Regions from separate parts of the Bradyrhizobium sp. LTSP857 genome, predicted to be linked through region 3. Evidence: predicted binding sites of a transcription regulator. Region 3 holds the regulator's gene; each other region holds the start of a gene.
The links. Region 3 encodes LexA, which represses DNA repair genes until DNA is damaged. Its sites were predicted from a motif close to TGTTCNNNNTGTGTTCNG; they were not measured.
Positions count from the first base shown of each region.

Region 1: the regulator LexA is predicted to act here: its motif matches at 3,475-3,492, upstream of recA (recombinase RecA).
Region 2: the regulator LexA is predicted to act here: its motif matches at 3,497-3,514, upstream of UP06_RS07795 (ATP-dependent Clp protease adaptor ClpS).

Region 1 covers NZ_JYMS01000049.1:706,483-714,478, reverse strand. Annotated here, with positions in the region: gene UP06_RS36835 (ester cyclase) at 36-482, shown strand; gene UP06_RS42355 (hypothetical protein) at 882-1,079, opposite strand; tRNA gene UP06_RS41275 (tRNA-Val) at 1,724-1,831, opposite strand; gene UP06_RS36825 (P63C domain-containing protein) at 1,995-3,023, shown strand; gene UP06_RS36820 (hypothetical protein) at 3,023-3,217, shown strand; gene recA (recombinase RecA) at 3,585-4,673, shown strand; gene UP06_RS36810 (hypothetical protein) at 4,836-5,762, shown strand; gene UP06_RS42350 (hypothetical protein) at 5,859-6,302, shown strand; gene UP06_RS36805 (hypothetical protein) at 6,278-6,832, shown strand; gene gcvP (aminomethyl-transferring glycine dehydrogenase) at 6,955-7,996, opposite strand, start outside.
Region 2 covers NZ_JYMS01000016.1:20,578-28,573, forward strand. Annotated here, with positions in the region: gene UP06_RS07780 (TetR/AcrR family transcriptional regulator) at 1-436, opposite strand, end outside; gene UP06_RS07785 (HlyD family secretion protein) at 608-1,870, shown strand; gene UP06_RS07790 (MDR family MFS transporter) at 1,812-3,434, shown strand; gene UP06_RS07795 (ATP-dependent Clp protease adaptor ClpS) at 3,547-5,262, shown strand; gene UP06_RS07800 (tannase/feruloyl esterase family alpha/beta hydrolase) at 5,290-6,951, opposite strand; gene UP06_RS07805 (GntP family permease) at 7,050-7,996, opposite strand, start outside.
Region 3 covers NZ_JYMS01000046.1:458,343-466,338, reverse strand. Annotated here, with positions in the region: gene UP06_RS31620 (ComEC/Rec2 family competence protein) at 1-262, shown strand, start outside; gene UP06_RS31615 (GAF domain-containing protein) at 272-1,213, opposite strand; gene UP06_RS41730 (hypothetical protein) at 1,428-1,859, opposite strand; gene UP06_RS31605 (hypothetical protein) at 2,052-2,255, opposite strand; gene lexA (transcriptional repressor LexA) at 2,523-3,224, opposite strand; gene UP06_RS31595 (molybdopterin molybdotransferase MoeA) at 3,401-4,612, opposite strand; gene UP06_RS31590 (hypothetical protein) at 4,853-5,035, opposite strand; gene UP06_RS31585 (HAD family hydrolase) at 5,193-5,819, opposite strand; gene UP06_RS31580 (alpha-hydroxy acid oxidase) at 5,849-6,982, opposite strand; gene UP06_RS31575 (S41 family peptidase) at 7,301-7,996, shown strand, end outside.

The sequences.
Region 1 (7,996 bases), on a different contig from region 3:
CGAGCTGAGGCGGCCCTCTTGAAGGAATTGACCCGATGTCAAAAGAATCTGTGACCAGCGATTTGTTCGACCGATGGGAGTTGGTCTGGCACGAAGACCGACACGATCTGGTCCCGACTTGTGTTGGGCCGACCTACATCAGGCATGAGGCGACCGGCGATCGGACAGTCACCGCAGAAAGCTACGCGGCGGAACGTGCCAAAATGAAAGAGGCGCGCCCCGGCGTTCGCGTGGCGGTCTACGATCACATGTTCGTCGGCGACCGCGCGTGGTTTCGCTTCACGTTCAGGTGGCGCGACCCGAACAGCAACCTACCTGTCACGCAAGCCGGCATGCAGTCGTATCGGCTCGAGGACGGGAAGCTTGCGGAGACGTGGATCGTCCTCCAGCCGCTCGGCTCAAACTGGCCCGATCCCGTTGCACAGGACCATCGGACCAGCCCGGTCCCGGGACATCAGGACACTGCCAAATCCAACTTGTGACACTGGACTTGAATTCGGACAGCACCAATGAAAGAGGTCGCCAAGCGAGGCGGCCTCTCGTCATGTCTGAGCCGAGTGCCCTAGTGGCAAGGTTTTCCCAGCATCTGCGCGTACCTGCTGTGGCAGCCGTCGTGCAACTGCCACCTCTTCGTGATTTTTGGGCCGAATTTCGGGGCACACGATGTCTGCGCTTGCGCCGCAACCGAGCCAGCGAAGATGAATAGTGCGAGAGCGACCGTGACAATCGACTTCATCACTCCTCCTATGGTTGTTCAAACGAGACGCCATGTAGCGCTACAAATATAAGCGTTACACATTGTAGCATTAAATGCAAGCTTAGGCGGGTGCCGGAAATGCGGATTCCGGCACTGGGCATGAACCGAAGCGAATTTTGTTGCCTTAGTCCGGCGCCTGTAAGCCCGGCGATCTCAGCCACTCGCTCATGTGCGAGCCTGTCTCGGCTTGGCGGGCTTTGCGGAGGAGGGCTTCGCGCTCAGAGCCGGGAGGCAGCTTTCTGGCCCGCTCTCTTAACCGTGCAGCTTCCTGGGCGAGACGTTCTTCGAGGGAATGGATTTGCTTGAAACGACGGCGCTCCATGACACAACCTCGTCTTCCGGGTCCTAACCGCTGGGTTTGAGTTCTTGCGATCCTAATATGCAGGCGGCCCGCTTTCTGTTCCAAAGTGAACATTTCGAATTGGGCCGCCCCAAAAATTCGGCCACGGCGGTCGGAAGCAGACCAGCACCAAAAATCGGGTACGGGCCGCGCCGTCTTAATGTTCGTGAAATACTCGCCGAACTGGCGCGTATTCATGGACCGGCTGGATAAGGAATTTCCACAATGGGAGGCAACTTTATGCTGCCGTTCCCGGACGATTATAAGCCACCCGAAACGGAAGAGGCCGCCAACTGAGGCGGCCTTACTTCATGGAAAAAACGCCACCCGCTTAATCTGTGTCGCGGGCGGCGGCTTTCCAGCCCCGAGGGGGATGATGCAAAACCCCGGTACCAGCAAAAATTGCATATCCGCATCGCGAGGTCTGAGCAAAATTGCTCACTCCAAATCAGGCCACTCCCCAAATCAAACTAGGCCACGGCGGTCGGAAGCAGGCCTGCACCCGACTCTGGAATAGGCGCCCGCCAAGGCGTATATTGCTCAGAACGGTTGTCGCGTCGGGCTCATCCCCGGGGCGGTGATCGGTGGTCGTTTCCGCGCCAACGGCGACGGCCCCACTGGTTTGATGGTGGAAGCGGTCAGATTCGAACTGACGGGACCCTGCGAGGGGTTTGGACGCCCAAAGGTCCGCCGAGGGGTAAGCTCGGTGCAATAGGCCACTCTGCCACGCTTCCGCACACAAAAACGCCCCGCCAACCGAAAGGCCGGTGGGGCGTTTGCTTGTGTGTGCTTGAGCAACCATGCCAGCATAATGCACCGTTGCTGGCATTTTTCAAGGCGCATTGCAAAGTCCCGTGAAAAATACTATCATGCTGGCATAGTAATGGAGATGCCAGCATGAAAGAGGTTTCTGGGAAGGCTCGGGGCGGCGTCGCTCGGATGGAGGGAACGACCGCGAAAGAGCGGAGGGCATTGGCCACCAAAGCTGCGGCTGCAAGGTGGGGTAACGACATCAAGAGTGTCGCGCATGGGGACGATGACCATCCCCTTAGAATCGGCGAGATCGAAATCCCTTGCTACGTGCTCGATGACGAAACGCGAGTTCTTTCCCAGAGAGGCGTTGTCGTTGGCGGCCTTGGTATCCAATACGGCGGTGGGTCAGTTCGCGATGGTGCTGATCGACTAACGTCTTTTCTACAGGGAAAAATTCTTTCCCCGTTTGTTTCCAATGAGTTGCTCGCGCTGGTCCAGAACCCAATAAAGTTCCGCTCACCGGGCGGACTGGCGCACGGATACCCAGCAACAATTCTAGCCGATATATGCGATGTCGTTCTAAACGCGCGTAGTGCTGGCAAACTGCAAGCGCAGCAGATGCACATTGCTGAGCGGTGCGAGATTTTAGTTCGCGGATTCGCGCGCGTGGGCATTATCGCGCTGGTTGATGAGGCGACGGGTTTTCAGTACGCGCGCACACGAAATTCACTTGCGCGTATCCTTGAGGCTTTTGTGACTAAGGAATTGCAACCGTGGGTTAAAACATTTCCTGATGAGTTTTACGCGCAACTTTTCCGATTGCGTGGGCTCAAATATGATTCTGACTCCGTCAAACGCCCGCAGTATTTCGGGACGCTCACAAACGATATCGTTTGGAAGCGAATTGCGCCGGGAGTGCTAACAGAACTAAAGCGCGTGATCCCGAAGGATGCAAGCGGTCGGCGTAAAGCTACGTTGGCGCAGGCACTCACTCGCAATATTGGATATCCCAAGCTCCGGGAGCATTTGGGCGCAACGGTTGCCTATATGACCGTAAGCCCGGACTATCCGACGTTCATCAAGACGCTTGATGCGCACCGGCCGCGCTTCCACGACCAGCTTGAACTTCCTTTCGAGTACAAACCCGATGAAGACGACGGAAAGGGACTTTAATGAAGTTCGCTCATCGCGATGTGGAATACGACGTTCACGCACTCACCAGCGAGAAATGGGAATGGATTGCTTATCCCAAGATCGGGGTTGGCTCGAAATTTGGCGGCTTAAGTGGCCCGACCGAAGCTGATGCAAAAAAGTCAGCGCGGCTCGGCATAGACGAGTTGCTAGATGGGAAAGAGGCCGCCAACTGAGGCGGCTATACTAATACGTGTTCCGGTTATAAATACACGGTCTGAGAACAAATACGGTTCTATATAATCCTATAAATCGTTCTTATCCGGAGAACTACGGGGCATCTCTAGGGCCGCCAACTAAGGCGGCCTAGTCTGTCCCATCTAATCTATTCGTTACATGAACAGACTTTGGCTGTCCGCGAACGAAATCAGGCCACTACGAAATTCAACTTAGGCCACTAGGGGTTAAAACAGGCCAGCGCCAAAATCCGCAAAAGAACATATTGCGAACTTGGAACAAATAGGGTACATTGCTTTTATCGACGAGCCGCCCCGCCAATCGTTTGTCCCTCAGCCGAATCCTCGCCATAAGGAGCACGACCCGATGTCCACCACTGCCCTGCGTATCGTCGAAGGATCCTCCATGGACAAGACTAAGGCCTTGGCCGCCGCGCTCTCCCAGATCGAGCGCCAGTTCGGCAAGGGCTCGGTGATGAAGCTCGGCAAGAACGACCGCTCGATGGATGTCGAGTCGATCTCTTCGGGCTCGCTGGGGCTTGATATTGCGCTTGGAATCGGCGGCCTGCCGAGGGGGCGCGTCGTGGAAATCTACGGGCCGGAATCCTCGGGCAAGACCACGCTGGCGCTGCACACGGTGGCGGAAGGGCAGAAGAAGGGCGGCATCTGCGCCTTCATCGATGCCGAGCACGCGCTCGACCCAGTCTATGCGCGCAAGCTGGGCGTCAATATCGATGAGCTTCTGATCTCGCAGCCGGACACCGGCGAGCAGGCGCTGGAAATCTGCGACACGCTGGTGCGCTCCGGCGCGGTGGACGTTCTGGTGATCGATTCGGTTGCGGCGCTGGTGCCGAAAGCCGAGCTCGAGGGCGAGATGGGCGATGCGCTGCCGGGCCTCCAGGCCCGCCTGATGAGCCAGGCGCTGCGCAAGCTCACGGCCTCGATCAACAAGTCGAACACCATGGTCATCTTCATCAACCAGATCCGGATGAAGATCGGTGTGATGTACGGCTCGCCGGAAACCACCACCGGCGGCAATGCGCTGAAATTCTACGCCTCGATCCGTCTCGACATCCGCCGCATCGGCGCGATCAAGGAGCGCGACGAGGTGGTCGGCAACACCACGCGCGTGAAGGTGGTGAAGAACAAGCTGGCGCCGCCGTTCAAGCAGGTCGAGTTCGACATCATGTACGGCGAGGGCGTCTCCAAGATGGGCGAGATCCTCGATCTCGGTGTCAAGGCCGGCATCGTCGAGAAGTCAGGCGCCTGGTTCTCCTACGACAGCCAGCGCCTCGGTCAGGGTCGCGAGAACTCGAAAGCGTTCCTGAAGGCCAATCCCGACATGACCGCCAAGATCGAGACCGCGATCCGCCAGAACTCCGGCCTGATCGCCGAGCAGATTCTCGCCGGCAGCCCCGAGCGCGACGCCGATGGCGAAGAGCCGGCGGAAGAGTAGACCTTAACGCGAAGAGTTTTTCGCGAGGAGCGGGCGCTGAGGACGTTGAGTTGCCGACGTCTTCAGTGCCCGTTTCGTTTTGCGTTGTAGTGACCAGGTGGCGCGATGAAGCGTCTAATCTTGACTGGCTGGGGCGGTGGGAGTGAGCTTGCTCGATCGGGTTTGACCGAGATCGTCATACCGTTCCATTTTCAATTTGCGTGGGGGCCGCTCCCTCGGGCGGAAAAGCTTTCAGCTTATTTTGCAGCCTATACCAAGGATATTGATCCAGCCGGTCACTGGTCGGATTGGGTCCGCTGGCCACCGGGCGCCAAGGGGCGCTCATTGTCGCTGGCCGAGTTTTGCGAGCCGTATGACGAGATCGAACTCTGGTTCGGAGCAACTCCCCGAGATCAACTGCAACTCGTCTGGTTGCTCGATCACCTTGGCAGTTGTCCTGAACTGGCGCAGAAGCTTGGGCTACGATTGCTGGACTCCGATCTATTTTTTTATCCTGATTGTGATTTCGCCGAGTTCGACCGCTCTATTCCCCTTGTGGACGTCACTGCGGATGGGTTCGAGACTGCTAGGTCGGCTTGGTCGGCCTACCGCGCGCCGACCCCCGAGGCCTGCATTTATCTCCTTCACCGTGATCTGAGTCCCTTGCTGAGGCTACGGCCTGCCTTGCTCGAGCTTCTGGCAGAACTGCCGTCTCCGTTGACAGGACTTGGTATGACCGAGTTGCGATTTCTGGAGATGCTTGCGAGAGGGTATGCGAACACGAACGCGTTGTTCCATTTGCGCTCGCAACGGGGCACTTATGTGTTCGGTGAGATCGAACTGGGATATTTGCTCGAAGGCCTCGCGCTTGGTCCCAAGCCGGATGTAGCCGGGTTGGGCGACGAATTACGCACCATCGACCATGGCAACCATAGAGCTCGGCACGCGGTCTATCTCCGCAGCCGGCTGTCGTTGACGGAGTTCGGAAAAGCAGTGCTGGCCGGGGAGGAAGATTTCAGCCGCTATAATCCGATCGATCGCTGGTGGGGCGGCACGCGGCTGACCAATGATCGGCTGTGGCGCTACGGCCCTGTCTTGACAAAGCCGTGAGACCGCGAACATGACCCCGGCTGACCGCGACGACCGACTCGTCCACCGCAGGTGCCATCCGTCAGGCCGGCCTTGCCGATATCGTGAGAGGCAATCGTGTCACATTTGATTTTAGCCACGAACGATCTTGCGGAAGACGTGCTTCGGCAGTCCGGTGTCGCGAATCTCGCGCTCGGATTCTATCTACGTTTCGTCTGGAGGAAATTGCCTTCCGAAGAACGACTTTTGAAAGGGTTGGAGCGGCGTTCGGAGAAGCATTGCAATCCTGGTGATCATTGGCTCGACGACGTTTGTCGCGGCTCGCTCAACGGTTTCGGCACGCGCGATATCGGTTTCCTTGAGCTGTGTGCAAAGTTCGACTCAATTGAAATATGGGTCGATCCCCGGCCCAACGATCAGCTTGTGCTCGTCTGGCTGCTGGACCTGCTGCGCCCCTACAAGGAGATCACGACGAAGCTGAGCCTGGTGCACACGGACGACATTGTTGCAAACTATGCGCCGGAGTCTGTCGCAAAATGGAAGCTGCCTCCTTCAAGGTGACCGACAACCATCTGGTGACGGCAAGCCGCGCCTGGCGAGCTTATCAGGCTGAAACGCCAGAATCCTGTTTCGATCTGCTGATGACGGATCTCATGATTCTGCCGAGACTTCGATCGGCACTGATTGCGGTGCTTGAAGAGCTTCCGGACAGGGGGACGGGACTCGGTGCCAGCGAAATGGATCTCCTCGACTTTGTGAACGAGGGGCACACTGACCCGAGGATCGTCTGCGAGGCGAGGTGGCTTCGCGATGTGTTCGACGGATCCGACGCGCAAGATGCTTTGATCGAACTGGGGGAATATTCGGTCCCGCCGGTCTTGTTGGGCGATCCGGCGTTCGACAACGAGGACCGCTACTTCGGCAGGAGCGAGTGGAAGGTTACGCTGACTGAACTCGGGCGTTCACTTCTGGCGCGCGAAGCCGACATGTGGCGCCACAACCCAATCAAGCGCTGGTGGGGCGGTACTGAGCTGACCAATGACCGGCTCTGGCGGTGGGATCGCGAGAACAGATTGTTGGTTGCGCCTTAGAGGCGCGTTCACTGCCGTAGGGTGGGCAAAGGCGCGCAAGCGCCGTGCCCACCAAATTCCAACGTGGCGAAAGGTGGTGGGCACGCTCCGCTTTGCCCACCCTACGAAACCTCCGTCGCGTCTTACTCCGCGGCTTCCGCGTAATCGCTCACCGGCGGGCAGGAGCACACCAGGTTGCGGTCGCCATAGACGTTGTCGACGCGGCCGACCGGGCACCAGTATTTGTCGGTGCGCGAGCTGCCCGCGGGGAAGCAGCCTTCGGCGCGGGTGTAGGCGCGGGTCCAGTTATCGTCCGCGATGTCGTGCACCGTATGCGGAGCGTGCCGCAAGGGCGAGGCAGCGATCTCAAAGCGGCCGGCCTCGACCTCGGCGATTTCTTTCCGGATTGCGATCATGGCATCGCAGAACCGATCCAGCTCCGCTTTGGATTCCGATTCGGTCGGCTCGATCATCAGCGTGCCCGGCACCGGAAAGCTCATGGTGGGCGCGTGGAAGCCGTAGTCGATCAGGCGCTTTGCGATGTCGTCGACGGTGACGCCGCTTGTTGTCTTCAGCGGACGCGGGTCGACGATGCATTCATGCGCGACGCGGCCTTTCTCGTTCTTGTAGAGCACCGGGAAGTGCGCATCGAGCCTGGCTGCGATGTAGTTGGCGTTGAGGATCGCGATCTCGGTGGCGCGCTTCAGACCTTCGCCGCCCATCATCAGGATGTAGATGTATGAGATGGTCAGGATCGACGCCGAGCCGAACGGCGCGGCCGAGACCGGGCCGACCGCTGCGTCAGCCTGCGTCGCAGGATGACCGGGGAGGAACGGCGCGAGATGCGCCTTGACGCCGATCGGGCCCATGCCGGGGCCGCCGCCGCCATGCGGGATGCAGAAGGTCTTGTGCAGATTGAGATGGCTGACGTCAGCGCCGTAATCGCCGGGCCTGGACAGGCCGACCTGCGCGTTGAGGTTGGCGCCGTCGAGATAGACCTGGCCACCATGGCCATGGACGATGTCGCAGATCTCGCGGATATGCTCCTCGAAGACGCCATGCGTCGAGGGATAGGTGATCATGACCGCGGCGAGATTGGCCGAATGCTTCTCGGCCTTGGCGCGGAGATCATTGACGTCGACGTCGCCGTTCTTTTCGCAGGCGACCACCACAACGTCCATGCCG
Region 2 (7,996 bases), on a different contig from region 3:
CGATCAGCTTCTTCTTCACCTGGGCGCGGAGCCATCGCGCCAGCGCAATGGCGGTGCGGGAAATGCCGTTCTTGTAGAAGTTCGCAGCGAGATCTGGGAACGCGGCCGATTCCTGGAGCACCATGCGCTGCAAAGCGACGACTTCCGGATCGAGCGCCAGATCGGCGCAGGCGAGCAGCGCAGCGCGCAGTCCCGTTTCGATATCGACCTCGCCGCTGGCCTGGAGATCGACGGCGGACAGAAGCCGCTCGAGTCGATCAGCGCACATCGCTTCGAACAGCGCAGCCTTGCCCGGAAACAGGCGATAGAGCGTCTTGGTCGAGATACCAGCACCGCGCGCCAGCTCTTCGGTGCTGGTCGCGGCATAGCCATCGACGGCGAAGGCGTGTCGCGCGGCGTCGAACACGATCCGCTTCGTCTCCTCGTCGCTGCGCACTGGCGGCCGCCCGCGCGGGCGGCATTCCGTTGAAGATTTGGCCGTTGAAGATTCTGCCATCGAAGATTTTGCCTGAGCCATGTCTTTACATGATGCCTGTCATTCTATTGACAGTCCCGAAGCTAATCCTATTTTGGAAATTATCAAGTTTCCTAATTCAGGGAGCCGGCCATGACCGTGCACACCGCCCCGCCCAAGACCGAATCCACCGTGGTTCCCACGTTGCCGCCGGAAGGCGTCCTGCCCGCCGTGCCATCCCCGGCCCGCCGTCAAAAGCTCAGCCTTCGCAATCTGTTGCTGGTGGGTGTGGCGGCTGCCGCGCTGGCCGGCGCAAGCTGGTACGGCTACGACTATTGGACGGTCGGCCGCTTCCTAGTCTCCACCGATGACGCCTATGTGAAGGCCGACAACACCACCATCGCGCCGAAGGTCAGCGGCTATCTCGACCGCGTTTTGGTCGGCGATAACGAGCATGTGAAGGCAGGCCAGGTGCTGGCCCGGATCGACGACCGCGACTTCAGGGTCGCTCTCGATCAGGCCAAGGCCGATGTCGCCGCTGCGAATGCAACGGTGACGAGCAAACAGGCCCAGCTCGATGTTCAGGACACCGTGATCGCCGCGGCCAAAGCGACCATCGATGTCGACAATGCCACGCAGATGTTCGCCCAGCAGGAGAACAAGCGTTACACCGACCTTGCGGCAACAGGCTACGGCAGCGTGCAGAACGCGCAGCAAGCACAGGCGCGCAACGCCGGTGCAGAGGCCGCGATCCAGCGCGACACCGCCAATCTCGCCTCAGCCCTCAAGCAGGTCGAGCTCCTGAAGGCCGAGATCACGCAGGCCAAGGCCGCCGCCGCTCGCGCGGCCGCGCTCCAGCATCAGGCCGAGCTCAATCTCGGCTACTCGACGATCGTCTCCCCGATCGACGGCGTCGTCGGCAACCGCACGCTCCGCGTCGGCCAATATGTGCAGGCCGGAACGCAATTGATGTCGATCGTGCCGGCTGAGGGCGCCTATGTGGTGGCCAATTTCAAGGAGACCCAGCTCACCCACGTCCGCGCCGGGCAAGAGGTCGAGATCGAGGTCGACACGTTCCCGGGCCATTTGGTGCACGGCCACGTCGATTCCATCGCGCCGGCCAGCGGCCAGGAATTCGCCCTGCTGCCGCCGGACAACGCCACCGGCAATTTCACCAAGGTCGTGCAGCGCATTCCTGTGAAGATCGCGCTGGATGCCGAGACCGCGCCTGCGATCGAGCTGCGGCCCGGCATGTCCGTGATTCCGACCATCGCAACCCGTTCAGCGCCGACCGCGCAAGCGGCAACGACGCCCCAAACAACATCGAAAGCCAAGCTTGTTTCCGGAGGGTCGTGCCATGTCAAACAGCCTCTCAATCTCGACGCCAGCACCCGCAACGCCGGCCGCGACGCCTGAGCGCACCGCCGCCGATCCCAACCGGGCGAGCGCAACGATCTGGATCGCGGTATTCGCGGCAATGATCGGCGCCTTCATGGCGATCCTCAACATCCAGATCACCAACGCCTCGCTGCTCAACATCGAAGGCGGCATCGGCACCGGTGTCGACAACGGATCCTGGATCTCGACGTCGTATCTGATCGGCGAGATCATCGTGATTCCGCTGACCGACTATTTGTCGCGGATGTTTTCCTTCCGCAACATCATGCTGAGCTTCGCGACGCTGTTCGCGGCATTCTCCGTCGCCTGCGCCTTCACCCACGACCTGCCCTCGATGATCGCGATGCGCGGCCTCCAGGGCTTCTTCGGCGGCGTACTGATCCCGATGGCCTTCACGCTGGTCTTCACCAAGCTGCCGAAAGGCCAGCAGCCGATCGGCCTTGCCATGTTCTCGCTCGCCGTGACCTTTGCGCCGGCGATCGGCCCGACCATCGGCGGCTATCTCACCGAGAATTACGGCTGGCAAACGATCTTCTTCGTCAATGTGCTGCCGACCGCGATCATGGTGACCATCCTGTTCTTCACGCTGGAGCGCCAGCCGATGAATCTCGGGCTGCTGCGCGAAGGCGACTGGTTCGGCATTGCGACGATGGCGGTTGGCCTCGCGTCGCTCCAGGCCGTGCTCGAGGAAGGCAACAAGGACGACTGGTTCGGCTCGCCCTTCATCGTGCGTCTAGCCATTATCGCCACGATCAGCCTGTCGCTGTTCATCTATAATGAGCTCGTGGTGGAGAAGCCGCTGCTGCGCCTGCGCCTGCTGACGCAATGGAATTTCGGCGTCGGCACGCTCGCCGCGGTCTTCCTCGGCTTTGCGTTGTTCGGCTCGGTCTATCTGCTGCCGGCCTATCTCGGCCAGGTCCAGGGCTACAATGCCGAGCAGATCGGCAATGTGCTGGCATGGACCGGGCTGCCGCAGCTCCTGCTGATTCCGCTGGTGCCGAAGCTGATGCAGCGGTTCGACGCGCGCTATATCGCAACGATCGGCCTGCTGCTGTTCGCCGCGAGCTCCTTCATGAACATCATGATGTCGCTCGACTATTCCGGCGATCAGTTCTTCGTCCCCAATGTCGTGCGTGCGATCGGCCAGGCGCTCACCCTGGCGCCGCTCTCTGCGCTGAGCCTCGGCAGCGTCGCGCCGCAGGATGCGCCCGCGGCTTCCGGCATCTCCAACATGATGCGTAACCTCGGCGGCGCCATCGGCACCGCGGTGCTCGCAACCATCGTCACCAAGCGCGAGCAGTTCCACTCCAACATCATCGGCCATTCCATCACGCTCGGCCGCGAAGAAGTCCGCACCCGCATCGCGCAGCTGACGGACTATTTCATGGCCCATGGCGTGCCCGACCCCAACGCCGCGCGTGAGCAGGCCATCATCGCGCTCGGCAAGACCGTCAAGCGTCAGGCGCTGGTGATGGGCTATTCCGACACGTTTGCGGTGATCGGCGTGGTGCTGGTGCTCGCCGCGATCGCGGTGCTGCTGACGCGGCGCGTCAAGGCGGCCGGCGGGGGTGGCGCGCACTAAAGGGGTCGAGAGCCGATCGCCAATTTAATGCGGCCGCCACACTTGACGGCCGCATTATTCTATGTTCCCTATATGTTCCATTCAATCTTAGATTGCCATGGAGCATGTCGTGATGAGTACGCGTGGTGAGAACGAGCCGGCCCAACTCGTCATTCACAATGACGACGACACTCCGGATCAGTTCGTCATCGATTTGCTCCGTCAGGTTTTCGGCAAGTCGGAACGCGAAGCGGCTGCGCTGATCACTCAGATCGAGCAGAAAGAAAAGGCGGTCTGCGGGCCCTATCCGCAATCCGTCGCGGAAGCTTTGTTCACATCGGCGCAGCAACGCGTTTCCCTGCAAGGTCACAGCCTTCGGATCACGCTCGAGGCGATCAAGACGCCCTGCGAGCTCTGCGGCAAGCCCGAAGGCCGGATGGACGTACGGATCGGAAGCCGTACGATCTGGCTGTGCAGCGACTGCATGCGCGCGGCAGATGACAAGGCCGATGAAGCGGAAGAAGAGTTCGATTTTGCCTGCGACGTAATGGACTGGCACTTTACCAAGGTCCCGCGCAGCAAGCTTGTCACCACGATCCGGCAGTTTCCGGGCCATATGCGGGTCGACGTCCAGGCCGCGGTCGACCGGCTCTTCGGCAAGGCCGTCAGATTGTTCGGGCTGAACGAGGAGCAGCGCTATGAAACGCTATCGGTGTCGCGGCTCCTCAAGGAGGGCCGCTATGCGCTCCCGATTGCCCCGCTGCAATATTCCGACGTCGACGTCGGCGAGAAGAGCCCGGTCAAGTGTCTGGATAACGGACTATGGCTGTGCGAGCACGATGGTCTTCGCTATGCGGTTTTGCTCTGCGCGCACCGCGAGTACAGCCGCGAGCCGGGAATTCGGATCGAGATCCTGGTGCCGTCAGGTTCCGCAGGCGCGGCGCTCGTCCAGCAATGCTTTAGTGAGCTGGAAGAGGCCGTACAGGCTGCGCGGACCTATCGCGGCAAGATCCTCTCGCTTGATGCCGACAGCGACTATCGCGGCCGTTCGCGCGGCATCACCGTGCACCGTTTGCCGCCGGTTGCACGGGACGAGGTGATCCTGCCGGAGCAGACCCTTCGGTTGCTCGATCGCAACGTGTTGAATTTTGTCGGCATCCGCGATCAGCTGCGCCGGCTCGGCCAGTCGACGCGCAAGGGCATTTTGCTGTACGGACCGCCCGGCACCGGCAAGACCCACACGATCCGCTACCTCGCAACGCATCTGCCCGGACATACGACGCTGATCATCACCGCCGAGCAGATCGGCCTTCTCGGTGCCTATATGAGCCTGGCGCGACTGCTTCAGCCCTCGATGGTGGTGATCGAGGATGTCGATCTCATTGCTCGCGATCGCGATCACATGGGACCGTGCGAGGAATCCATGCTGAACAAATTGCTCAACGAAATGGATGGGCTGAAGGAGGATGCGGACATCCTGTTCGTCCTGACCACCAACCGGCCGGAAGATCTCGAAGGCGCCCTCGCCGGTCGCCCCGGCCGCATCGACCAAGCCATCGAAGTGCCGCTTCCTGATGAGACGGGCCGCGGCAAGCTGGTCCGGCTCTACGGCAAAGGACTGCCAATCGAGGACGCGGTGGTCGCCGAGGCGGCCCGGCGCAGTGACGGTACGAGTTGCGCATTCATCAAGGAATTGATGCGACGGCTGGCGCAGGCGAGCCTCGCACGCGATGGCGGCAACTCCGTCATCTCCGCCGATATCGACGAAGCCCTCGACGACATGCTGTTCTCCGGCGGCCGGCTCAATGCGCGATTGCTGGGAGGCGCACAGGCGATGGCAGCGGGGTGACGCCTCGCCGGAGTTGCGCGCCGTTCGCTACGGCGCGCAAGCAAAGCTTGCCGCCTCCGCCACCGGGCCCGCCTTGTAATGCGGCCAGGCCGGCCAGCGGCACAGCGGCATTGCGCGCAACACCGCAAACGATGGCGCCTCGAGCCTCTGCTCGGTGACCTCCAAATCACCGGGCGCCTTGCCCTTCTCGACCCAGTCGACCAACGCGCTCAGCATGTCGATATTGGCCGGCGCGCCGGAGCCGACATGGTCGACGCCGGGCGCGGTGTAGAGCCGCGCGAACTCCGCGGTCTCGGCCTTGCCGAGCTTGCGCTCGACGCTCTCGAAATAGCGGATGCCGGCATAGGGGCTCTGCGCATAGTCCGACATGTGCTCAAGCATGATCAGCCGGCCGCCGCGGGCGCGGAAGCGGCTGAGATCGGGATCGGTCGAATCCATCAGACTCGAGACTTCAAGCAGCCGTGCCTTGTGCTCCTCCACCTTGTAGGTGGTGACGTCGAGCTTGGGATCGCGTGCGAACACATATTGAATGCCGCCGGCGCCGTAGATCCAGGCGATACCGTTGTTGGGTGCAGGCGGCTGCGCCGGCGGGGCTGTGCCGAGCCACCATGCGAGCCAGCCGCCGGTCGGGCCGATCGCCGGCGTATCCTCGCCGGAGACGCCCCAGCCCGGATAATCGTCGAGACCGTTGGCAAGCGTGAACGGGAATTTGTAGGTCGCATGCAGCGTGTTGACCGCCTTGATCTGCGCCTCGCTGAGGCACTGATCGCCCGTCTTTCCGTCCGCACAGCGCAGCGTCTCGACCTTGAACGCCGCCTTGCAGGCGACGGGATCCTGCACCAGCGCGTCGTCGGAGCCATCGGCCTTGTCGCAAGCCGCCCGCACGGCGTCGCCGACGAGCTTCACCTGCGCCGGATTGATCCAGCCGTCGCCCATGGTCGCGAGGCCCGAGCGGGTGCCGGCGTGCTGAAGGCCGACCCAGTTGATGACGGGCACGCGTGCGAAAATCCCGTTGAAATCGTCGGGATAGCGCTGCGCCATGGTGAGGCCTTCGCGGCCGCCTTCGGACGAGCCCATGAAGTACATCTTGTCTGGCTTCTTGCCGTAGGCGCGCTCCATCAGCACGACCGCGACATCGCGCACCTTCTTGTAGGCACGATGGGCAAAATTCTCGAAGGCTTCGTCGTTGAGCGCGAACAGCTGCGGCGGTTCGCCCGGCCTGGACTCATGACCGGAATCGGTGCCGTAGGTAACGAAGCCGCGCGCCAGCGGCGACGGCTTGTCGAAGGGATAGGCCGGCGGCAGCCCAAGCCCCGTGATCAGCACGCCGTTAAAGCCGCCGCCGCCATACTGGACCGAACGCCCATTCCATTCGACGGGAAGGTTGACCTGAAACTTGATCGGCGGCGCCTTGGGATCGGCAGGGTCGATATGGCCGAGCAGCTTGCAGAAGGCGGGATTAGCCGGCGTGACGCGCCCCGATGGTGTCGGCCCGCGCTCGGCAACGGCGAGCGTGGACGGCGCCTGCAATGTCGCGGAATCGATCTTCGCGGCGTCAGTGCCGCCGACGAAGCCCTTGCAGGCCGTATCGGCGTCCTCCGCCAGCGTCGCCGCGGACGAAGTACCCGCACTCAGTGCCGCCGCCGAACCCAGGAGCAACGCACACAGCCTTGCACTCATTCGCGCCATCGTTTCCACCCGGTTTTCTCGATTTTGTTGCGTTCTACAGTTGGCCGCATTCAATGCAACCTTCGCCCTGCCGTCAATCGCTCACGCTGTCATTCCGTTCAGAACGATCCGAGCGCGCTGCCCAGGGCGATCACGGCCACCAGCGCCACGAGCGACGTCACGATGCCCACCATCACGATGTCAAGATAGCTGTCGCGATGGGTCAGGCCGCAGATCGCGAGCAGGCTGACCACCGCACCATTGTGCGGCAGGATGTCCAGCGTTCCCGAACCGATGACCGCGACGCGATGCATCAGCGAAAGGTCGATGCCGGTGCGCGCGGCGAGCTCGACATAGGTCGGGCCGAGCGCGTCGAGGGCAATGGTCAGGCCGCCGGATGCCGAGCCGGTCAGCGCGGCCAGAATGTTGGTCGCTACCGCAAGCGAGACCAGCGGACCGCCCTCGATCGCGAGCACCCAGTCGCGCACGGTCGCAAACGCCGGCAGTGCCGCGATGACCGCGCCGAATCCGACGAGGCTGGCGACACTCAACGCCGGCAGGACCGACGCATTGGCTCCGGCGTCCATGGTCTGCCGCAGAGAGGGAAGCCGGGTCCAGTTCAGGATGATGGTCGTGACGATGGCCGCGCCGAGCGCGACGCTGACCGACCACACACCTGCGACCGCGGCCAACGATGTCTCGCCGAAGCGTTGCTCGCTCAGATACGAGACATCGAGCCGCGGCAGCACCAGGAGCGACATCGCGAGATTGACAGCGACGACGACGGCCAGCGGCAGGATGGCACTCACTACCGGAGCAGATGCCTCGCTGCGCCGTCCATGCCGGATCTCCGCCGGATCGAACTCCCGCGCCGTCGTCGCATGCTCACGGACCAGTTCGTCATCGACGGCGTGCTCCGTCCCATCCTCGACGTCTTCGCCATAGCCTTCTCCGGCTCGGCGAGCCGCGCCTTCGGCGCGATGCAGCCACCACAATCCCGCACCACATATGATTAGGGAGGCGATGATGCCGAGGCCCGGCGCGGCAAACGGCGTCGTGCCGAAGA
Region 3 (7,996 bases):
GGTGACGGCGCGGCCGGCGCCGCCGGATTGCGCGGCCATGGTGGTCGATCGGCCTCGCCTCGCGAGCCAGGGCGGGCTGGCGCTGACGCGGCGTGGCGACGGTTTTGCGGTTCAGGCGGTCAAGGCCAGGGGCGCAGATCGTCCCTGGTCGCCGGTGATCCCCGGCGCGGCAGATTATGACGGCAGTCTTGCGCCGAAGACGGCCGCGCCCCGCAGCAACGACGCAACGCCATCTGAGACCGACTTGCAGGCCGAGGATTGAGCGGACGGGCTACAGGTACCAGGCTAACATCGCTTCAAGCCCAGCGCTCCCGATCACCGGCAAGACCACCATCTGGCTCAGCCCGGCTGCGCGAGCCCCCACGGCCGCGATCGAGCCGTCCTGCGCGAGGTCGTCGTTGAGCGCGGGCATGCCGGTGGTCCAGGCCCCGCCGATGCTGCCTTCGCCCCTGGCGATGGATCTTTGCGCATAGAGCGCGGCGAGATCGGTCTGCGCGCTGCAATCGCCGGCGCGAAACATCAGCCCCGAACGGGCCTCGTTCGGCACCCAGATCTCGAAGCGTCGCGCAATCGGGGTTGCCTGTGCGGACAGGAATGTCAGCACCCAGGTCTGGTCGGTGCCGGTGCGATAGGGCACGCCGACGCCGAGATTGATCCCGACCTTGGCGGCGTCCTCCCAGCGCAGAAAACTCTTGGCGTCGTGCAAATCCTTGATGATCAGCGGCAGCCCGGCTTTCCAGGTGCGTCCGGGCAGGCCGAAGCCGCGCGGAAATTTGGTGTGGCGGGAGTTGAACTCGAACATGTCGGCGCTGCCGTAATAGCCGTCGACGAGGCCCATCTCGTGCGAGACTTCGGCATCGTTGTGCCAGAGCTCGACCGCGCCGACATGGGCCTCGTCGTCGCCGCAGAACAGCACCATGACTGCTTGCAGGAATTCGCCGGCAAACACCGGCACCGCGACGCCGCAGGTCAGACCAGCCTCGATGGCCTGGTCGGTTCGCTTGAAATAGGAGTTGGCGAATTTGGTGAGGATCACGGGGTGGCCGGCGGCCCAGGCCTTCCCGGGAAGCCCCTCGTCATATCGGAAGCGCAAATCTTCGCTCGCGGCCTTGAACGCGGACAGGCCTTCGCTGTAGAGGCCGCCGCCAAATTCCAGCCGCATCCGCGTCCGGTCAGGCACCCAGAGTTCAACGACGCGAATGAAGGTCTTCATCGAGCCTGTCCGCCGCCTCGAGCCGTGAGCAGCATCGGCGATTTGTCAGCAGAACGGACGTTCAAAATTCAGGCAGGGCAGCGGAAACTTCGTGCGGTGGGGAAGTGCGGCGAGCAGATGTTATTCCAGGGCCGCAAACCACCCCATCTCGCCGGCCTCGGCCGGCGATGGACATTTCAATCCTGGCGCCGACCTGGCGGCCGGGATGGTGGTGTCAGCCGATCGGCAGGCGAGTGATCGTTGGCTGCCTGTCGGCGATCTGCGGCTTGTGCTCGCGCTCGCCCACCTGTTGGGTCACCGGCAATTGCAGCACGGTTGCGCGCTGGCCTTCGACGAGCTGCGTCACCAGCACGTATTTGCCGTCGGGGAATTCGATCGCATCATGGTGGCGATCGGGAATGTGCGGATCGACCTTGCCGAACTTGCCGACGCGGGAGTTGATGGTGCGCGTCCAGATCCAGCGATTGTCGTAGCGGACGCTGTCGGCGAAGGCGAGCTCCGTTCCCGGCAGCAGGCAGACCGCGACGGAGGGATCGGCTTCGGAGGCGAAGCCGCGCGTCGAGGTGCCGCGGAAGGTTGTCGTGACGATCGTCTCGCCGACTTCTGCGGGACGCGTCGCGACGGCGTGCAGGCTGTAGTCACACATCGGGTGCTCCTCATTCAGGATAGAGCACCCGCGCCTCTTCTGAGGCGCAGGCCTCTATCAGAGTGGAAGCCTGCAAGCTTATGCTTGTTTGTGGGCAAATCTGCGGCTCGCATCCGCAGCGGGCAATCACATTATCTTTTTCAAATGCGCTGGGAACAAAGCCTGCTCCCGTGCATTTTGGGAGCTTCGACGTCAGCGGCCAGCAGGTGCCGACCAACCCGAATATTGCCAGGCCGGTTGCGCCGGCTCGACCGCGTTGCGGGCATTGCGGAATTGCTCGCTGGTCGTCGCCTGCGGTGCCTTGCGCAGATGGTGCTGCGACTGCGCCGCAAACGCTTGCGACGCTGATGCTGTGATCAGCGCCATCGTGACTGTGCTCAGAATGATCTTGCGCATGGGTGTCTCCTCGGTCTCTCAAAGCCTGCGAAGCGGTGTGTGCTTCGTTGTGGCGTGCCGAGGATGTAGCGCTGGAGAGGTGGCCGGATAATCTGTGCAAAACCAGAAACACTATCCAGCGGGAGCGGACAATCGTCCGCTCCAATCGTTAATGGGCGGCCGCCAACAGGCGGTGCGCGGAAGATTGAGATTATTGTTTAAGCATGACCTTTTCGGAAAACCGCTGCGCACTTTGCGCTAACGCGGCCCTTCGGGTCCGGGTCATGCTCAGTACTTCCGGTACAACCCGATCAGCTTGCCCTGAATCTTCACCCGGTTGGGCGGCAGGATGCGGACCTCATAGGCGGCGTTCGCCGGCTCGAGAGCGATCGAGGCGCCACGCCGACGGAAGCGCTTGAGCGTCGCCTCCTCGTCGTCGATCAGCGCCACTACGATGTCGCCGGTATCGGCGGTCTCGTTGCGTTGGATCAGCGCCATGTCGCCGTCGAGAATGCCGGCCTCGACCATGGAATCGCCGCGCACTTCGAGCGCGTAATGCTCGCCCGAGCCGAGCATATCAGGCGGTACGCTGATGGTGTGGCTGCGGGTCTGCAACGCCTCGATCGGCGTGCCGGCCGCGATGCGGCCCATGACGGGCACCGCAACGGGGCGCTCGCCGTCGTCCGCAGGCGCGCCGGAGCTGGTGCGGACCTTGCCGAGAGTGCCTTCGATGACGCTCGGGGTGAAGCCGCGGCGGCTGCCGGCGGCGGCCTGGAGCTCCGGCAGCTTGATCACCTCGATCGCGCGGGCGCGGTTGGGCAGGCGCCGGATGAAGCCGCGCTCCTCGAGCGCGGTGATCAGGCGATGGATGCCCGATTTCGAGCGCAGGTCGAGCGCGTCCTTCATCTCGTCGAAGGAGGGCGGCACGCCGCTTTCCTTCAGCCGCTCACTGATGAACCGCAGAAGCTCGTATTGTTTGCGCGTTAGCATCTCGACCAAAATCCCCCGGTTGATGTCGTTCGATTCCGAGACGTTCAATTCAGCGATAAGCCGCTACATGCTCGAAACAAATCATGAACGGACACTATATGTTCGATATGTGTTCCGCAACTGCTTAATTTACCGTGAACGCCGCAATGTTCGCGGAACGCATGTGGTCCAGGCGTTCAGGCCGGTAAGCGCAGCACCTCGCAGGGCGTGCCTGCCTCGGCCTTCGGCGCGAACGGCGCGCGCACGAGAAGTGCCTGTGCCGCAGCGAGATTCGCAAGCAGCGAGGAATCTTGATGGTTCACGGGATGGGCGATGAGCGTGCCGTCGTCGCGCACCTCAAGCCGCGCGCGCAGATAATCCTCGCGCTGGTCATTGGCGCCGACATCGCGGCCGAGCAGGGCGCGTTCGCGACGGTGATGAATCACTTCGCGGCCCGACAGCGCACGAATCAGCGGGACCATGAACAGGAAGCCGCAAACGTAGGACGACACGGGATTGCCGGGCAGGCCGATCACGCGCATTGCCCCCAACCGCCCGTGCATCATCGGCTTGCCCGGCCGCATCGCGATCTTCCAGAACGCCATCGAGATACCTTCGGCATTCAGCGCCGGCTGCACCAGGTCATGATCGCCGACCGATGCGCCGCCGGTCGTGATCAGGATATCTGCGCCGCTCTCGCGCGCGCGGCGGATGCCGGCCGTGGTCGCCTCCAGCGTGTCGGCGGCAACGCCGAGGTCGATGGTATCAGCACCCTCGCGACGGGCGAGCGCATGCAGGGCGTAGCCGTTGGAATAGACGATCTGGCCATGGCCGGGCGTCGTGCCCGGCATCACCAGTTCGTCCCCGGTGGCGAGAATCGCGACCTTCGGACGGCGGCGGACGGCAAGCTGCGGGTGGTTCATGCCGGCGGCGAGCGCGAGGTCGCGCTCGGTCAGCCGGGTGCCCTTGCGCAGGAGCACGTCGTCCTCGCGAAAATCGATGCCGGCGGGGCGGATGTGCCGCCCGGTGATGGCGGCCTCCTTGATCGCGATGCGCTTGCCGTCCGCGACGGTGTCCTCCTGGATCACGACGGCGTCGGCGCCATCGGGAACGACGCCGCCGGTGAAGATTCGCACGGCTTCGCCGGCGCCGACAGTTCCAGCAAATGGCCGGCCCGCCGCGACCTCACCGATCACGGTGAGCCGGGAATCGATCTTCGCTGCATCGGCTGCGCGCACGGCGTAGCCATCCATCGCCGACATCGCCTGCGGCGGCTGCGTGCGCCGCGCCGCGACGTCGCGCGCGAGCACGCGATGGAAGGCGTCGTCGAGGGGAACGATCTCTTCAGGCAGCGGCTCCGCGCCGGCCAGCACCGCGGCAAGCGCGTCAGAAACCGGCATCAAGGCCACGGGACAACTCCTGCTCGGCGGACTCGGACGAATGGGCGGCGAGAGTTCTAACCGAGTGCGGGCGCAGAGGCAAAACAGCAGCGGAGCGGGATTATTCATCCAGCATCACCCGCTCCGCGTTGGGAGCCTAGTATCGGGTCCGGCGCGGCATGTTGTGAAGGACGAGGAAGACCGGCACGAGCGTGGCGATGGCAAGGACGAGAACGACCATAACCACAGCCAGCATCGGGCGCCTCCTGTCTATCCGTCCGAACTGACGTCGGGCGCCTTGAGGCCTCGATCCTTGTCGGGCAGCGGATCGGCCTGAGACTTCAGGTCGGCGGCCTTGCTGATCAGTTTTGCGGAAAGCTCAGAATTCGAGGTGGTTCTGGCGAATTCAACCAGCAGGGAGGCCTGCTTGGTGAGGTAGGTTTTGCCCAACACGATGATACGTCCGTTCGTAGAAGTCCCAACGGACTCAAGAGTCCGGAACAGGGCATTCCGTTCCCGGAACTCTGTACAAAAATGCACAAAGTGCTTTGGTTCCTATTCCCGGGTGAAATTGTTCCGGAATCGGCCGATTTGGCGGCCCGTCCGCCGGTCAGATCCCGAGCGCCTTCAGCGCCTCACCGACATCGCGGGGCGAGGTCACATGCACCGCGGTCAGTCCGCGTGCGCGAGCGCCTTCGACGTTCTCGGCAAGGTCATCGAAGAACACGATTCGCTCGGCCGGCACGCCGATCGCGGCCACGACATGGTCGAAGGCTGCCGCATCCGGCTTGCGCAGGCCGATGCTGGAGGACAAATACAGCTCGCGGAAATGGCCGAGCACGTCGGCATATTCCGTCGAGAAATAATCGATATGCGGCCGGTTGGTGTTGGAGAAGGCGTAGAGCGGCACCTGCTTGGCCGCGCGCGGCAACAGCTCCGCGATATCAGGCATCTCGCCGGCGAAGATCGCGTTCCACCCTTCGAGGAACTGCGCATCCGAAATGCCGATCCCGAGCGTGGCGCGCAGCGACTGGAAATAGTCCTCGTCGCTGATCTTGCCGACCTCGTGCAGCCGATAGGCTTCGCTGTCGCGCACATAGCGCGTGACGATGGCTTCCGGCTTGCAGCCGGCATGTCCCGCCCAGCAGGCGATCGCCTTGGAGAAATCGATATCGAGCACCACGCGCCCGAGGTCGAACAGAAGCGCATCGGCGCTGCCGGGAGAAAGCGAGGTCATTGCGTCCTTTTTCACTTCGGTATCGGCGATCAGTACCGATAAGGCTCGTGGTCGAACAGCGGGAACGCGCTGAATACGCTCGGCGCGTTGGTCGCGGTCGCCGGATGCAGGCAGGATTTGTTCACCCCGGCGAACGAGGTGGCCCCGAGCAGGCCAAGGCAGCGCAGCACCTCGTCCTCCAAGAGCTCCAGCATGCGCGTTACGCCGGCTTCGCCGGCCGCCGCCAGGGCCCAGCATTGCAGCCGGCCGATGCCGACGAGGTCAGCGCCCGTCGCGATCGCCTTGACGATGTCGGTGCCGCGGCAGAAGCCGCCATCGACCATGATCTTGGCGCGGCCCTTCACGGCCTCGACGATCTCGGGCAGCACATGCATGGCGCCGCGGCCGTGGTCGAGCTGGCGGCCGCCATGATTGGAGACGTAGATCCACTCGACGCCGTGATCGACCGCGATCTGCGCGTCCTCGGCGGTGGCAATGCCCTTGAGGATCAGCGGGATATTGAACGTGTCCTTGATCATCTTCACGGTCCGCCACTCCAGGCCCTTCTGGTAGTCGCCGCCGGTGGCGCGCAGGCGGCTCTCGCGAACATAGCGCTTGGCGATGTCACGCTCACGACGGCTGTAATGGGCGGTGTCGACGGTCAGGCAGAAGGCGGCGTAGCTGTGCTTCTCGGCGCGGCTGACCACATCGGCAACGAAGGCATCGTCGCCGCGGACATAGAGCTGGAACAGGCGCAGCGCATCGGGCGCGGCTTCGGCGGTCTTTTCGAGTCCGGGCTCGGACACCGAGCTCAGCATGTGCGCCGCCCCGAACGTGCCGCAGGCGCGCGCCACGCTGGCGGCGCCGTGCGGGTCGAAGATCTCCAGCGCGCCGACGGGGGCGAGCACCACCGGCAGCCGCATCTTGCGGCCGAACTGCTCGACCGAGCCGTCGACCTTGTGCACGTCGCGCAGCACACGCGGGCGGAAGGCAATCTCGTCCAGGGCCATTCGGTTGCGGCGCATCGTGGTCTCGGTCTCGGCGGCGCCGACGATATAGTCCCAGGCGTTCTGGTTGAGGTTGGAGCGCGCCTTCCGGATGAATTCGTGCAGGTTCTGGAAGGGCTCGTTGCTGGCGCCGAGTTCGACATTCCGTTGCGGCTGGATCCGGGGCGATTCGTTCATTGTTATCCTCCCGAGAATTTGAAGTCTTATGTCATCGACTATCCCGTCCGGCCCTCCCAAACCATCCTAAAATCGCATAGCTGCGAGGCGTGGCCGGCCGACCGATTCCCGCATTGCGCGAGGTGTTTCCGAACGTTGCCAAAAGTTTAGGCCAGGGCGAAGGGATTTCTGTAATGTACCCGTGGGCGTGGCATCCCGGCCTTGAAGAAACCGGAATGATATTGTGAGAACCGGGCTGGATCGCCATTTGCATGGCGGCTCCCAAGACCCAAAAGAACTGCCTCAAGAGAACCGCGAAACGAGAAGGCCAACCATTCCATGCGGAAAACCCTGCTGTTCCCCCTCGGCGCGCTCACTGGTGCGTGCCTGACCCTCCTCGTTTCCGGTCCGCATGGCGGACTATGGGCGGCTCGGGCGGCGGCGAGCGCGGATGATGCCTATTCCCAGCTCAATTTGTTTGGCGAGGTCTTCGAGCGGGTGAAGGCGAGCTATGTCGAGAAGCCCGATAATTCCAAGCTGATCGAAGGTGCGATCACGGGCATGGTGACCTCGCTCGATCCGCATTCGCGCTACATGAACGACAAGGCCTGGACCGAGATGCAGGAGACCACCTCCGGTGAGTTCGGCGGCCTCGGCATCGAGGTCACGATGGAGGACGGCCTGGTCAAGGTCGTCTCGCCGATCGACGACACGCCGGCCTCCAAGGCCGGCATCATGTCCGGCGATCTCATCAGCAAGATCGACGGCGACGCCGTGCAGGGTATGACGCTCGAGCAGGCCGTCAACAAGATGAAGGGCCCGGTCGACACCAAGACCAAGCTCACCATTGTGCGCAAGGGCGCGGACGCTCCGCTCGACGTCGCGATCACGCGCGAGATCATCCATGTCCGCCCGGTGCGCTTCCACGTCGAGAACGGCGACATCGGCTACATCCGCGTCACCTCGTTCAACGAGCAGACCACCGACGGCCTGAAGAAGGCCATCGCCTCGATCTCCAGGGACGTCCCGCCGGAG